3 regions of the Peribacillus sp. NPDC094092 genome follow, and region 2 is predicted to be linked to each of the others. Evidence: riboswitches for the same ligand, from Rfam matches in the RefSeq annotation. Region 2 holds a riboswitch; each other region holds the start of a gene.
The links. A riboswitch is a leader RNA that binds a small molecule or an ion and turns the genes downstream of it on or off. The one in region 2 is predicted to bind preQ1.

Region 1: it holds a riboswitch for preQ1, as region 2 does, so the genes downstream of both, queC (7-cyano-7-deazaguanine synthase QueC) here and queF (preQ(1) synthase) in region 2, are expected to answer to the same signal.
Region 3: it holds a riboswitch for preQ1, as region 2 does, so the genes downstream of both, ACQKNS_RS11485 (VUT family protein) here and queF (preQ(1) synthase) in region 2, are expected to answer to the same signal.

Annotation. Positions count from the first base shown of each region.
Region 1 is NZ_JBNNUC010000002.1:511,848-515,399, forward strand. It holds gene ACQKNS_RS11445 (methyl-accepting chemotaxis protein) at 1-1,437, opposite strand, end outside; PreQ1 riboswitch class I at 1,623-1,665, shown strand; gene queC (7-cyano-7-deazaguanine synthase QueC) at 1,721-2,386, shown strand; gene queD (6-carboxytetrahydropterin synthase QueD) at 2,386-2,856, shown strand; gene queE (7-carboxy-7-deazaguanine synthase QueE) at 2,849-3,552, shown strand, end outside.
Region 2 is NZ_JBNNUC010000005.1:252,989-256,540, forward strand. It holds gene ACQKNS_RS21810 (aspartate kinase) at 1-818, opposite strand, end outside; gene queF (preQ(1) synthase) at 1,021-1,521, opposite strand; PreQ1 riboswitch class I at 1,626-1,671, opposite strand; gene ACQKNS_RS21820 (EamA family transporter) at 1,802-2,659, shown strand; gene ACQKNS_RS21825 (BA3454 family stress response protein) at 2,907-3,041, shown strand; gene ACQKNS_RS21830 (YfmQ family protein) at 3,304-3,552, opposite strand, start outside.
Region 3 is NZ_JBNNUC010000002.1:516,522-520,073, forward strand. It holds gene ACQKNS_RS11475 (SRPBCC family protein) at 151-591, opposite strand; gene ACQKNS_RS11480 (SRPBCC family protein) at 639-1,112, opposite strand; PreQ1 riboswitch class I at 1,297-1,339, shown strand; gene ACQKNS_RS11485 (VUT family protein) at 1,390-1,932, shown strand; gene ACQKNS_RS11490 (hypothetical protein) at 1,953-2,102, shown strand; gene ACQKNS_RS11495 (PadR family transcriptional regulator) at 2,214-2,534, opposite strand; gene ACQKNS_RS11500 (alpha/beta hydrolase) at 2,845-3,552, shown strand, end outside.

The DNA.
Region 1 (3,552 bases), on a different contig from region 2:
ATTCCCGACAGAGTGATTGATAGTTTCAAAGGTTTGGCCTGTGAGCGTGATCTGTTTCGTACCTTCACCCACTTGTGTATAACCATCTTCCAGGGAGTGGACGACTGTTTTTGAATCCGTTTGAATGGCGGAGACAATATTGGTGATATCCCCAACGGAGTGTGTGACCTCTTCAGCGAGTTTCCGCACTTCATCGGCGACGACGGCAAAGCCCTTGCCATGTTCACCAGCACGAGCGGCTTCTATGGCAGCATTCAGCGCCAATAGATTGGTTTGATTGGATATATCCTTGATGACCTGCACAAGCTGCGAAATTTGCTGCGATTGAGAATCGAGCCCTTTCACTTGCTCTACGGCATTTTTTACAATCCTGTCAATACATTGCATCTGTTGGACCGAACTGCGCATTAAAGTGGTGCCCTCCTTGGTCAAGGAAAGGATTTCGGATGAACTTTTAGCTGCATCCACTCCTTCCAGGCTGGCCAACTCGATCCTGCCGGTGAAATCATCCATCATCCGAACCATTTCAGCTGCCCGGTTGGCTTGTGACTCTGAACCTTCCGAAAGTTCATACATCGTCGTGGCTATTTGTTTGCTGCCCTGCTGCACTTCTTTTGCTGATTGAGTTAGGTCCTCACTTTGGTTGGAAACGGATTCGGACACAACGAGCATTTTTTCGATCGTATCACGAAGGTTACTCTGCATTTGGTTGGCGGATACCGTTAATTGGCCCATTTCATCATATGACTTTTGCTCCAGGGGCTCATGATTCAGCTTTCCTTCAGCCACCATTTTCATCCTGTCCCTGATTTTAAGGAGGGGGGCGGTAATGAGATTGGCAGTCACAAGCGCCAGCAGAAGGCCGATGAGGACTGCCGCAATGGATATGATGATACTTGTCTTCTTAACCGATTTCCCGCTTGCGATGACGGTTTTACCTGAAGCGGCAATCAATTCCTCGCGTTCAGAAGCAAGCTCCTTGAAACCCTCCATTACTTCATTGCTGATTGGCGCCACTTCATTTTTGAGTATCTCTTTCGCGCGTTCTTCATTTCCCTTTTCATATTGTGGAAATACCCGGTCTACAATCATCGTCCTCCAATCCACGCTTTTCTCGATCAATTCCTTCGATTTATCAGAATCGCTTAAAGAGAGGAGATCCTCCTGGATGGCCTTGCTGTCTTCGGTATATTGTAAAAACCTTTCTTTATAACTCTCGTCACCATATAGAATATAGGCTCGGGCGAATGCGGTTCTTTGTGCTAGATTATATAGCAGTTTTTCATCTTGGATAAGAAGCGGAAGTTCCTTTTCGATGATATCCTGGGAATATACCAGAGACTTGTTGCTGGAATAAATGTTGAATGCTCCTAAGATGACACATAAAGATATGATGAGTGAAAATGCCACCAATATCTTTCCTTTAATGCTTTTCAATTTAATGGACCCCTTTATCGATTTTTTATTCACATTATTTTATCGGACGGATAGGGTGATATTTAAGCGATGAAAAGATAACCAAATTTTCCATCAGATCTACTATTCACTAAATATAATCATCTTGATTTATTGTCGTTTTCAAGTTACTATTGACTTGGAAAAATATAATATTCCGCGTTAAGGCGGAAGAGGTTCTAGCTACCCTCTCAAAAAAACTAAGGAGAAACAGTGCTCTATTCTTAGGGTGCTGTTTTTTTCCGTAAAAAGGAGTTTTATCGTAATGAAGAAGAAAGAAAAGGCAGTGGTTGTGTTTAGCGGAGGCCAGGACAGTACGACGTGCCTGTTCTGGGCATTGGAGAGATTTGAGGAAGTGGAAGCAGTGACGTTCGATTATAATCAGCGGCATAGCTTGGAAATCGAATGCGCTCAAAGCATTGCCAAGGAATTGGGCGTGAACCATCATATCCTTGACATGTCGCTGCTGAACCAGCTGGCACCGAATGCATTGACGAGAAGTGATATTGCAGTGGCGGACGGGGAAGAAGGGGAATTGCCCTCGACGTTCGTACCAGGGAGGAATTTGCTGTTCCTTTCGTTTGCCGGTGTGCTGGCGAGTCAGATTGGCGCTAAACATATTGTCACCGGTGTCTGTGAAACGGATTTCAGCGGATATCCCGACTGCCGTGATGTATTCATTAAATCGTTGAATGTGACCTTGAACTTGTCGATGGACCAGTCCTTCGTGATTGATACGCCGCTGATGTGGCTTAATAAAGAAGAAACATGGGAGCTTGCGGATCAGCTTGGCGCATTCGACTTTGTCCGCGAAAAGACCCTGACTTGCTATAACGGGATTATCTCAGACGGCTGTGGAGATTGTCCGGCATGTAATCTGCGGAAAAAAGGATTGGATGATTATGTTAGCAGACGGAAGGTGCTTTCATGATGTACGGTTTTACTATAGTGGATAAACTCCAAAAAATAGATGAAGATATTCAGCGCAGCCAATTGAAGTATACAAACAAGAGGGTTCTCGTGAGTAAGGAATTCACCTTTGACGCGGCGCACCATCTGCATGACTATGAAGGAAAATGCAAGAACCTGCATGGCCACACATATAAGGTCATTTTCGGATTGAGCGGGTATACGGATTCACGCGGTTTGATGATAGATTTCGGGGACATCAAGGATATATGGAAAAATGAGATTGAAATCCACCTGGATCATCGCTATTTGAATGAAACCCTGCCGCTTATGAATACAACAGCTGAAAATATGGTTGTCTGGATTTATGAAAAAATGGCCGAAGCCCTTTCATTAAAAGAATATGAGGGTGCTAGAGTCGAATTCGTTAGACTATACGAAACGCCGACAAGCTATGCCGAAGCCAGACGGGAGTGGATGGAAAGTGAGTAAAATCCCGGTTATGGAAATCTTCGGACCGACCATCCAAGGTGAAGGAATGGTCATTGGTCAAAAAACCATGTTCGTTAGGACGGCCGGATGCGATTATTCATGTGCCTGGTGTGATTCCGCATTTACTTGGGATGGCACCGGTAAGGAAGATACCGTCCAAATGACTGCTAGAGAAATATGGGATGAGCTGAAGCGAATTGGGGGAACCGGTTTTTCCTTCGTGACGATATCAGGCGGAAACCCGGCTCTGCTTAAAAACCTAAATGGCTTGATAGCGATCTTACATGAAAATAAAATGAAGATAGGTGTCGAAACACAAGGGAGCCGATGGCAGGATTGGTTTCTCGATATTGATGAACTGACGATTTCGCCTAAGCCGCCGAGCTCTAGAATGAACACGGACTTTACGGTGCTCGATCAAATCCTCTCGAACCTTGCCAATCGAAATCCTGAAAACCACGTCTCATTGAAGATTGTCGTCTTTAACGAGGAAGATTACCAATATGCCAAACATGTACATGGGCGTTACCCGGATATTCCCTTTTATTTGCAGGTTGGCAATGACGATAGCAGGACAGCGGATGATCGTCAATTGATCAGCGGTCTTTTGAAGAAATACGAAGAGTTAATAGATAAAGTGATAGCAGATGATGAATTGAATGACGTGAAAGTGCTGCCCCAGCTGCATACCTATAT
Region 2 (3,552 bases):
TGTACGGGTATTCCCGCACGGAATGCCGGAATCAGCGCCTCATCATGAAATACCGAGAAACCTGCGTAAGAAAGCTCACGCATTTCTCGATAAGTTAATTCCCGGATTCCCTTGGGATTGGAAACCACATTTGGATTCACCGCATAAACCGCATCCACGTCCGTAAAGTTCTCATACAAATCAGCTTTGACACCATTTGCAAGAATCGAACCCGTAATATCGGAACCGCTTCTTGAGAAGGTTAAAACATCACCATCTAACGTATAACCGAAGAACCCTGGAAATACTATGATTCCAGGCTCATCACGCAGAGAATATAGCCGGTCATAAGACTCTGGCAGAACCTTGGTGAATCCACCCTCATCCGTTACGATCAGGCCAGCCTTCTTCGGATTTATATACTGAGCCTCTACTCCAAGGCTTTGGAAATAACCTGCGACCAGCTTCGCATTATTATCCTCTCCACTGGCCTTCAAGGTATCCAAATAACGCTTCGGGTTAGTTTGGTCTGCATGCAACAGTGCCATTAAATTTTCCTGGATTCCCGTGACGACACTCTCGGATATTTCCAGTTCTTCAGCAATGCTCGCATAGCGGGATACAACATCTTCTATCAAATGCTCCCCGTTATCCCCGCGCAGCTGCTGTTCTGCAGCTGCAATCAATAAATCCGTCACCTTTATATCATCGGAATTGCGTTTCCCTGGAGCCGAAACGACTACAATCTTCCTCTCTGGATCAGAAACTACAATTTCGAATACCTTTTTCAACTGTTCACCTGACGCAAGTGAACTTCCACCAAACTTTGCAACTTTCATATCGACATCCCCTATTTTCGTAAATATTCTGTCAAAATTAACTCTCCCTATTATTACGCTTTTTCTCGAAACAATCAAGTGGAAATTCCGTTACTGAAGGACAATTGTATTTTTAAAAAGGACAAAATATTAAGACACGGATTGATAATGGCTAAAAAACTAAAAAAGACAACAGGCATTTGCCCATTGTCTCCACTATTCTTTAGCGATTATCCACGGTTTCCGGGTATAAGTCATGGTTCATCAAGCGGTAATCCGCCATTTCCTCATACTTCGTTCCTGGTTTCCCATAATTCGTGTAAGGGTCGATGGATATTCCGCCCCTAGGTGTAAACTTGCCCCAGACTTCAATATATTTAGGATCCATCAATTCGATTAAATCATTCATGATGATGTTCATGCAGTCTTCATGGAAATCACCGTGATTGCGGAAGCTGAATAAATAAAGTTTCAATGATTTGCTTTCCACCATTTTCACACTAGGAATATAGCTGATGTAAATGGTCGCAAAGTCCGGCTGACCCGTTATCGGACATAGGCTAGTGAATTCCGGGCAATTGAATTTGACGAAATAATCCCGGTTCGGATGCTTGTTATCGAATGATTCAAGGATCTCAGGCGCATAGTCGAATGTATATTTTGTTCCTTGATTCCCAAGCAGTGTGATATCTTTTTTTAATTCTTCTTCTTTTCTTCCAGACATTAAAAGTCCTCCTAATCCCACATTTCAGGGAGATTCATAAAATGGGCCTCTATATAACAAAAACCATATCTCCTCAAAGATATGGTTGATTCGCGAAAAATATCAAAGCCATAGTTTTTTTAAGAGGGTGATGCTATGAACCTCTCCCGTTTATCGGGAAATATTTTAAAATTGTCATAGTAAATATAGAAAAAAATATTTAATCTGTCAATCATACTTTTTAAATTTGGTTTGATTCCTTCATGCATTCAGCTTAAAATGTAGAAGAAGTTTATCCTACATGAAGGAAGAGATTACGTCAATGTGGATTTTTGCAGCCCTCATCACGAGTTTATGTTTTGGAATCAATAACAGCATTTTTAAATGGAGTAGCGGAAAGGGTTACTCAAAAGTGCATATCCAATTTTTCTTTTATTTTTCAGCTTTCATTTTGGCCATATCTTATGGAGTATTTGTGGATGGTTTACAGTTTGACTGGCTGTCCATCATGCTTGGCGGAGCCATTGGGGTACTGAACGCTAATGGTAATATCCAGATGGCAAGCGCCTTTGAAAAAGGGCCGGCAAGTTTGACATCTCCATTAATCGCAGCGAATGCAATATTCCCCATTCTCTGTGCAGCTTTAATTTTTCACGAACATATATCTACTTTGCAGTGGGCTGGTATTGTCTGCATGTTTCTCGCTACATTAGTCATTCAGTATACACCTAATGCTAAAGGTAACCATCAATATGTCCCTTGGATGATGCACACATTATTGTCCATATTATCTTTTGGTGTGCTCGGCATTCTTATGACGACATCCACACGTCTTCATTTAAATTCCCTTGATATCCTGGTATCAATGTATGGAGGCGGAACTCTTTACCTTCTTTCGGCTTTGGCCATTAAAAAGGAAAAAATCAAGCTAAATGAAGTCAAAATCGGTTCCTTGGTAGGCCTTTTAAGCACGATAGGCTATGGATGTTATTTCTTTGCGTTGAACACTGGCATCGCAAGCATCATCTTCCCTGTCGTCAGCCTGAATTGTTTAGTTGTCGTTTTCGCAGGATGCTATTTATTCAAAGAAAAACTAAAAAACTATCAAATTGCCGGCGTACTTGCAGCACTAATCGGCATTATCTTGACTAAAATATGAATATAGTTCATTTACAAAACCGACCTGACTGTCATGAGTACAAGCCAGGTCGCTTTTTTATTTTACCGGAAAATAGGGCCGTCAAAAAAAAGTGTTGACACTTCTTATAAAATATCAGATAATTTTGAATATTAATTCTTTATGTTTTACTACTTTTGAAATGTTTGAAAAATCCTCTGCCACGGGTATTAAAGAAATAGGTACAACCACCTTATTTAATTCTGAATTAGGAAAGGAAAGATGCATAATGGTAAAAGTTACGGTAACAGTTGATTTTCAAGGAAAATCTTATCAAACAAACGTCCTTACTAAACCGGATACAGATCATGAAGTAATTTTACAACAAGCTCTTCATCAAGTTGAAAAACAATGGAAAGCATAAACAGGCAGGCATCGCAATAGATACCTGCTTTTTATTACCATTTAAATAATTTAAGTATGAACGATTAAAGAACCTCTTACAGCAATTCCCTCACTTTTAATTGCATTTTCCAAAATAAACTAAAATTGAGACTTCAGTATGTACCTTAACCTCTTAATCCGAATAACATGTAATTTAGAATTGCACCTAAATTGAAATGGATTAATTATAAAAGACTTATAAAAAAAGACGGTCTTTTTTTATAAGTCTTTTTAATGTTCTTTTAAACTAAATTTCTTATTAATGGCACGGAACGCTCTTGGAGGCTATCGGAAAGCAGACTATAAGAAATAACTTTCTTCTTGTACTGTTTAACGACATCCACGTGGTCATTGTAAATATACACAAATAACCTAACGTCCTTTTTGCTCCTTTTAGTATCTATGACCAATGGAGTCCCACTGTTCTCTGGATGTAAAAACAATTTCTCGTTCCCTGGGAATATATGATTTTTTTTCAAAAACCTAGCGTT
Region 3 (3,552 bases), on a different contig from region 2:
CATATTATAAAGTACTGTTTTTTGAGGGTGGATTTACCATTTGATGAACGGGAATTTCACCTACGCTGCAAAGGAGGGGAGGCAGGACCGAAAAAAACCTCAGATACCCTAAGAGTTCTGAGGGTTTATGCAATTAAAAGGCGGACTGAATTAAAAAATTATGGATGCTCTCAAAGTATTAACCCCATTTTCTAAATAACCCTTTAAACAGGTTAATGTATAAACCCAACCTTCTTTTTGTCCTATCATTTTATTCATCAATTCGGGGTCGTCCTCTTTCAAACCTGATTCGTTCACTTCAATACTTGTACTCATTTCATCCAACTCTTTCAGTGTAATTGTAACAATCGTTTCTTGATCATTTCCTCCCCATGAGAACATGATTTTACTATTTTCCTCTACTTCCAATATATGAATATCCACTTCAGCATCGTATTCGTTATATCTCAATGTAACCGTCCTGCCTTGTTCCCATCTTTCAGAACTCGATGAGAACCAGAAATTCCCGATTCTCTCTGGGTCCACTATGGCTTCAAACACTTCATTGGTTGGTTTGTCTATTTTAAATTTCGTAATGATTTGCGTATCCATCAATAACAACTCTCTTTCGATTTATTTTTATCGTTATCCACTGCCGCTTAATTATCCCGATCTACAGATATTGGCGGCAGGGTCCGTCCAGTTTCAAGCAAGCTCTTCAGGTTACTTAGAATCGCTGGCCATCCATTATTCAAGCCTTCAAAGGTATCATCATCATATACAAAATCCGTCTCCAAAAGCTCCTTATGCCTAAGCGTTAGCTTCACAGTCGAATCATCCAAAGGCTGCAGGATAAAAGTGACCCGAGTAGGCTGCTCGCGGGGTGTTTCGTCTCCTGTCATGTTCCAAGTGAAAGAGAGCAGGTGCAGCGGCTCACACTTAAGTACTTTACCATGATCAGTAATACGCCCATCTTCCAGCAAATATTTAACGCTTGAGCCTTCTTGCCAGTCAGACTGGACATGGCATCCAAAATGGTACTTCTTCGTTACTTCGCCGCTCGTCAGGGCTTCCCAAAGCTTTTCTGGTGTGGTTGCGATATAAATAACATGAACAAACGATGGTTTTTTCATTATCCTTTTCCTCCTCGCCTTATACCTCATACCAAGATCGTAACATTATCCTATCAATCATTGTCGGCTTTTCACATACAGCCGGTCAAGCAGTTTTCTGCGACAAAAACCGGCACTATGGAAACTTCTTGATTTCCAATCGCTTTCAAGCTACGATAAATAAGGAAAATGATAATCCGCATGGGCGGAAGAGGTTCTAGCTACCCTCTCAAAAAAACTAAGGAGAACAGTGCTCTTTCTTAGGGTGCTGTTTTTTCTGTATAAGGAGAATTAAGAAATGTTAAGAATTTTATTGTATTTAGTATCCATCATCACGGCGAATGTGGTAACAGCAGCTTTTGCGCCATTGCATTTTGGCATGTTCATCATTCCGATGGGGACATTGCTCATCGGGGGAACCTTCATCTTTCGAGATCTGGTCCAAAATAAATTCGGCCGCGCGAAGACCTATATATGTATCGTCACTGCACTTATTTTATCTGCGTGTGTATCATTTTTATTAGGGGATACGTTATTGATCGTATTTGCTTCCGCATTATCGTTCGTGGTCGCAGAAACGGCGGATACGGAAATTTATACCCGCTTAAAGCTCCCGATGAGTTGGAGGGTGTTTTACAGCGGAATCGTGGGAGGATTTTTCGATTCGGTGATATTTGTCGTGATTGGCCTAAGCCCATTGGGTGCCAATATATTGCCATGGGAAGCAGTACCCGCTGCGATCATCGGCCAAATCATCGTTAAAACGATCATTCAGTCAATCGGTGCCGTACTGTTGGGACGAATCAACTTAGAACTGGAGAAACGTGTAGTCTCCAGTTAAAGCCAGGAGGGATGCACTCGATGGATGGAACCAAAAAAGAAGAAGAGAAATGCTATTGCCTCGAGGCCTTTCGTGAAAAATATGGCCCGCATGTTCAAGGGGAATGCATGAAGCTCTCCTGCGCCAATTATCGCAAGCATAAAGGGATAGACAAAAAAGGACCTAATTAGGTCCTTTTTTTGCGTGAACGGAGTAACTTACGAGTAAATGTCTGAACTCACGAGTAAACCAGCAAAAAAAGCTTCCTGCTCCGTTCAATAATGGGTGCAGGGAGCTTTTGTTTAGAATTGCTCTTCGCTTTTCCGGACTAGTTTTTCCAGGAAGTAAAAGCATTCTCGTTTTCGTTCAAGTTCGGTTTGTCCATTTTCGGTGACATGATAATATTTCCTGCGGCCTGATTCTGACTCTTTCCAATGTCCTTTTATGAATTCTTTTTTTTCTAGCCGTTTAAGGGCGGAGTAGAGGGTGCCTTCACTTATGTGATATGTGCCCATGCTCATTTTCTTCAAGATCTTCGTGATTTCATAGCCGTATAGCTTTTTTTGTGAGAGAAGTGAAAGCAAAAGGAGGTCAATGCTTCCCTTCATTAATTCTTTATCCAAATAAATTCTCCTCCTTTTCATTTTTAAAGTGTAATACGTTGTACATCGTATCACAAGGTGCATTTTACTTTTCTAAAAAAAAATGGTTAAATGACGATTGCTAAATAATTTTAATCATAGTAAAATGTGCTTCGGAACGGATGAGTTGTAAAGAGTGTGGTAACGATATTATATACATGATTTAATTATTTTAATGAAAATTCGGAATAGGATAGAAGAATCACTACCCAAGAGGTATTAATTGATTTTTTTTCAAAAATCATTTAGATTCTATTTATCAACAAGAGCATAGAAAGAAGGTCCTAGATAGATGAAAGTGAAAGCACCTGAGTCATTCACATATAAAGGTGGAAAAAGAGCTGTTCTTTTACTTCACGGGTTTACCGGGAGTACAGGAGATATGAAGAAATTGGGAAAATACTTGAATGATCTCGACTATACTTGCCACGGACCTCTTTATAGTGGGCACGGAGTATCAGCCGAGGAACTTGTTAAAACAGGTCCAAAGGAATGGTGGAAAGACGTAGTTAATGGTTATCAATTCCTTAAAGACGAAGGCTATGAGGAAATTGCTGTTGTAGGAATTTCTTTAGGAGGAGTTTTCTCATTAAAAGTGGGAATTGAATTGCCTGTAACAGGGGTGGTTTCAATGTGCGCTCCGACGCAAGGAAAAAGTATCGATCGACAAAAGAACCGCTTGCTCAATTATGCACAGGCTTATAAGAAGTTTGAGGGCAAAGATGCAGACCAAATTGCTGCAGAAGTGAAGCTGCTGGAAGAAGAGCCTATGCCTCAACTAAAAGATGTGTTGGATATTATTAATGAGACAGGTGAAGATTTAGATTTAATCACATCACCAACTCTTGTTTTGCAAGGTCGTTTGGATGATCCCGACTATACGGAGAGTGCTACAGCGATTTTCAATGAAGTCGATACGCAGCATAAACACTTGATATGGTATGAAAAATCAGGTCATATCATCACATTGGGTAAGGAACGTAATCAAGTGTATGAAGAT